Regions from separate parts of the Kluyvera sp. STS39-E genome, predicted to be linked through region 2. Evidence: predicted binding sites of a transcription regulator. Region 2 holds the regulator's gene; the other holds the start of a gene.
What was found. Region 2 encodes PhoB, which activates phosphate uptake and scavenging genes when phosphate is short. Its sites were predicted from a motif close to CTGTCATAAAACTGNCNNAT; they were not measured.

Region 1: the regulator PhoB is predicted to act here: its motif matches at 979-998, upstream of AB4K05_RS02275 (phosphoethanolamine transferase).

The regions. Positions count from the first base shown of each region.
Region 1 is NZ_JBFQGA010000001.1:459,197-461,611, forward strand. It holds gene AB4K05_RS02270 (hypothetical protein) at 224-913, shown strand; gene AB4K05_RS02275 (phosphoethanolamine transferase) at 1,090-2,415, shown strand, end outside.
Region 2 is NZ_JBFQGA010000002.1:483,998-486,412, reverse strand. It holds gene sbcD (exonuclease subunit SbcD) at 1-730, opposite strand, end outside; gene phoB (phosphate response regulator transcription factor PhoB) at 922-1,611, shown strand; gene phoR (phosphate regulon sensor histidine kinase PhoR) at 1,633-2,415, shown strand, end outside.

The DNA of each region.
Region 1 (2,415 bases), on a different contig from region 2:
GAATTAATGTAAAGAGAGAATAAGGGTTTTGTATATTATTAGGTGTCGAGTACAGCGCAGGTAAGAGGGCAGTCGCTCTCATCGGTTGTTTTTTGTCAGTTTTGTGTTTTTTTTTAATGGGATAGATCATTCGTTCAGAACGTGTAAATTAGCTTTAAAACCCTGACAAAGGCTTTACTCTGCAAGCATCGCCTCCACGTAATGACTTGCTGAATGGTTAAAAATGAAATCGCTGCTTTTCTCGACTGCCATATTGTTGCTTCTTTCACCGCCCGCTGCACTCGGAAATGAAAAATCGGCCACTGACGTCGATTATTTCCAGCGGATCAGCTTTCATTCTCCAAGCATGCCGGGCTACCGCACGGCAGAAATACTGTCGTCAGGATTTGTTGGCGCAACGGTAACAATGAGCAGCAACAGTAAGTTTCTCAATCTCAATGATCTGACATTTCGCGCTAGCCGTAATTGGCTTGAGATAAAACCTCATCATGAGGGCAGAGTTACGCTGAAAATGATAAGACAGCCGAAAGCGAATGAACGGGCCAATACGCTGGTGGCACACAATCGTAAAACGGGACGAACGCAGACTTTTTCTTTTCACGTGAAAACGTGGGTGACGGGAGACGGCATTATCGATGCCAACGCCTCTTCGGCGCGTCAACACTGCGAACGTCTTGGCGGTAACTTGTTAACGACTCAGGCGTTCAGAACGTTTTCACGGCAATGGTTTGGCCTTAGCAGCGGCAATTTACGAGAAATGTACCCTGGGGCAACGCTATTTAATGAACAGGCGCAAGCGGGAGGCAGTTTTTGGGTTCATGAGGGAAAAGCGGTCTACCTCCATACGGGGATAAAAAGTCATAGTCGTATCGTCAATACACTTTGCCAGCATTCATATCCGCCACCAAACTAATATCCATGAAAATAATATGGCTGCTAATTTTAATGAATGGGATTATTTCTTTTCCATCGCAAAAACGGTGATAAAACTACCATTTATAAGGTTTTTTGCTAAGAAAATTCCCAATCGGTTGATGATGAATTGCTCTGGGAGTACAATCCGCCGCTCGCAGCAATTCACTATCAAATATGTCTACTCAATATAAAAAAAACGCTATCGTTATTTTTTTCTTCACAGCGCTGTATCTCTACTCACGTTTTTTATTACGTGCTACTGGAGATGGGCATCCGCAAATTGTTAATGTCCTGTTATTATGTGGTCTGTGTTCTTTCCTATTTACGTCGAAAAGAACATTTATTTTCGCGATCCCCTTTTTTATACTCCTGACGCTGTATGCACCTATCGGTCTGACATATGGCTATCCGACCTACCAATATGTCACATCATTATCGGCAACCTCTGTTGGTGAATCATTGGAATTTTTCCGATTAATTCCAGTTAAGGCATATGTTTATACGTTGCTACTGCTGGTGGCGCCTTTTGTCCTTCATCGTATTGCATTGCGGTTTAGCATCAAGCCTTGCAGTAACAAGCTGTTCGTTGTGTGTTTTGCCGTGCTCTCATTTTTCTCGTCTGGGGCTTTCTTATTTTTGAATGAAACGAAAGCATCGGTAGAGAAGGTCAATAAAGAAAACCGTGAGCTCGACAGTTATGTGAACACAAATGATTGGCTTGGCGCGAAGCAAACGGATAAAACGCAATATGATGACTATTATCTGGTGATTGGTGAAAGCGCGCGGCGTGACTACTTTCATGCCTACGGCTATCCGGTAAAAAACACGCCGTTCCTCGATTCAACCAAGGGCGTCATTGTCAACGGCATGGAATCAGCAGGGACTTACACCATTGGCTCGTTACGGCTCATGCTCACGCTGGCAAATACCAATACGTGGGAACCCAATTATAATCGCAATTTAATTGGCCTAGCGAATAAGGCCGGGTTTAGCACCTATTGGATCTCAAACCAAGGGCAGTTTGGCAAATGGGATACACCAATATCGGCGATTGCGAAAAAAAGCGATAAGAGCTATTTCACCAAATTCCAGGGATATAATGAGCTGAATGTCTCAGATTTTGTTTTGCTGAGAACCCTCAAGCCAATTATCAAGCGCAGCACCGCGAAACGACGGTTGTTTGTGATTCATACGATGGGCTCTCATCCGCATGCTTGCGATCGTATCAAAGACATGAAAAACCCGATTACTGTGACCAATAAGGCTGACTCTTACATTGCCTGCTATGTGTCCAGCATCAAACAAACTGATAAATTCCTAGAAGATCTGCATACCGTTATTTCACGTAATAGTCATGGGCGCAGTTTTTCAATGATCTATTTTTCCGATCATGGCATGGCGCATCGTGATATTGACGGCGTGATTCAGCTTAATAACAGTTATGTCAGCCGATATCACCATGATATTCCACTCGTCAAAATTTCATCGGACGATCGTGAA
Region 2 (2,415 bases):
AGGCGATTGGCGAGCCGCTGTAACGGATATGTTCGCTGCCGCCGATTTTCTGCGCCCGGTGAATGTGCCCCAGCGCGATGTAGTCGGCGGGCGGGAAGTTTTGCGCCGGAAACGCATCCAGTGTGCCAATATAGATGTCGCGTACCGCGTCACTTTTGCTGGCGCCGACGGTGGTCAGGTGGCCACTGGCGATAATCGGCAGCGCACGGTCGGCGCGCAGTTCACTCGCCTGCTGGTATTGTTGCTGATAGTAGTCGGTGATGCTTTCCAGCACCTGACGCTGTTTCTCGCTGCCGGAAAGCCCCGCTTGGCTGGTGATGATGTCGCGCGGACGTAAAAATGGCACCGGGCAGAATACCGCACCGGGCGTGCCGTCGCGCTGATTTAAGATAAAAGGCGCGTGGCCTGCGCTGGCAATGACCGTGGTATTGAGAAACGAGAGAATATCGCGTGACTCGTTAAGCGTCGCTACGGAGTCATGGTTGCCCGCCAGCACGACCAGATGGCAGCCGGTTTGCTGCAGATTCACCACAAATCGGTTGTACAGCTCGCGCGCATAGCTCGGCGGCGAGCCGGTATCGAAGATATCGCCCGCCACGATAATGGCGTCGACCTGTTCCGCTTCGGCGGTGGTCAACAACCATTGGAGAAAGGCGTCATGTTCGGCGGCCCGGCTTTTGCTGTAGAAATTCTGGCCAAGGTGCCAGTCCGACGTGTGGATAATGCGCATAGCGGTTCCGTGAAAGGTGGCGTAAAGTTGATTATAAACATCCACCTACGTGAAGGTCTATGTAGGCGTTTTCGTTGTGTCATAAAAGGTAAAGCACGATCATCAAACGGTCATGTTTATCATAAAACTGTAATAAATCTGACGCATAATGACGCCGTATATAATACTGATGTCTAAAAACAGGGCAAATAATGGCAAGACGTATTCTGGTCGTTGAAGATGAAGCGCCGATCCGCGAGATGGTGTGTTTTGTGCTGGAACAAAATGGTTTTCAGCCGGTGGAAGCGGAAGACTACGATAGCGCTATCAGTAAACTGAATGAACCTTGGCCCGATCTTATTTTGCTCGACTGGATGTTACCGGGTGGGTCTGGGCTGCAATTTATTAAGCATATCAAACGTGAAGCGCTTACGCGTGACATTCCGGTGATGATGCTTACGGCGCGTGGTGAAGAAGAAGATCGCGTGCGCGGCCTGGAAACAGGCGCAGATGATTACATTACCAAGCCGTTTTCGCCAAAAGAGCTGGTGGCGCGAATTAAAGCCGTAATGCGCCGTATTTCACCGATGGCGGTGGAAGAGGTGATTGAAATGCAGGGGTTGAGCCTTGACCCTACCTCACACCGGGTGATGACCGGTGAAAACCCGCTGGACATGGGGCCTACCGAATTTAAACTGCTGCACTTCTTCATGACGCACCCGGAGCGAGTCTACAGCCGCGAGCAGCTGCTGAACCACGTGTGGGGAACCAATGTTTATGTTGAAGATCGTACCGTTGACGTGCATATTCGTCGTCTACGCAAAGCGCTGGAACACAGTGGTCATGACCGCATGGTGCAAACCGTACGCGGGACGGGTTATCGTTTTTCCGCCCGTTTTTAATTTTTGACAGGAGTGTGACCCGTGCTGGAACGGCTGTCATGGAAAAGGCTGGCCCTGGAGCTGCTGTTATGCTGCCTCCCGGCCGTGGTACTGGGGCTGGTGTTTGGGTATCTGCCGTGGTTTTTACTGGCGGCAGTGACCGGGCTACTGGTCTGGCATTTCTGGAATTTACTGCGCCTTTCTTGGTGGCTGTGGGTCGACAGAAGTATGACTCCGCCGCCGGGGCGAGGTAGCTGGGAGCCCTTGCTGTATGGGCTAAACCAGATGCAGTTGCGTAATAAAAAACGCCGTCGCGAGCTGGGTAATTTGATTAAGCGCTTTCGCAGCGGCGCGGAATCTCTGCCGGATGCGGTGGTGCTGACCACGGAAGAAGGGGCCATTTTCTGGTGTAATGGCCTAGCCCAGCAGCTGCTGGGACTTCGCTGGCCCGATGATAGTGGGCAAAATATTTTAAACCTGCTGCGTTACCCCGAATTTACCCAACACCTTAAAAAACGTGATTTCCTAAAACCGCTGCACCTCGTGCTTAACAGCGGACGTCATCTTGAAATTCGTGTGATGCCCTATACCGATCGTCAGCTGCTGATGGTGGCGCGTGATGTGACGCAGATGCACCAGTTAGAAGGCGCGCGGCGTAACTTTTTCGCCAACGTCAGTCATGAGCTGCGCACGCCGTTGACCGTGTTGCAGGGATATCTGGAGATGATGCAGGAACAGGTGCTGGAAGGGGCGGTCCGCGAAAAAGCGCTGCATACGATGGGCGAGCAAACGCAGCGTATGGCCGGGCTGGTGAAACAGCTACTG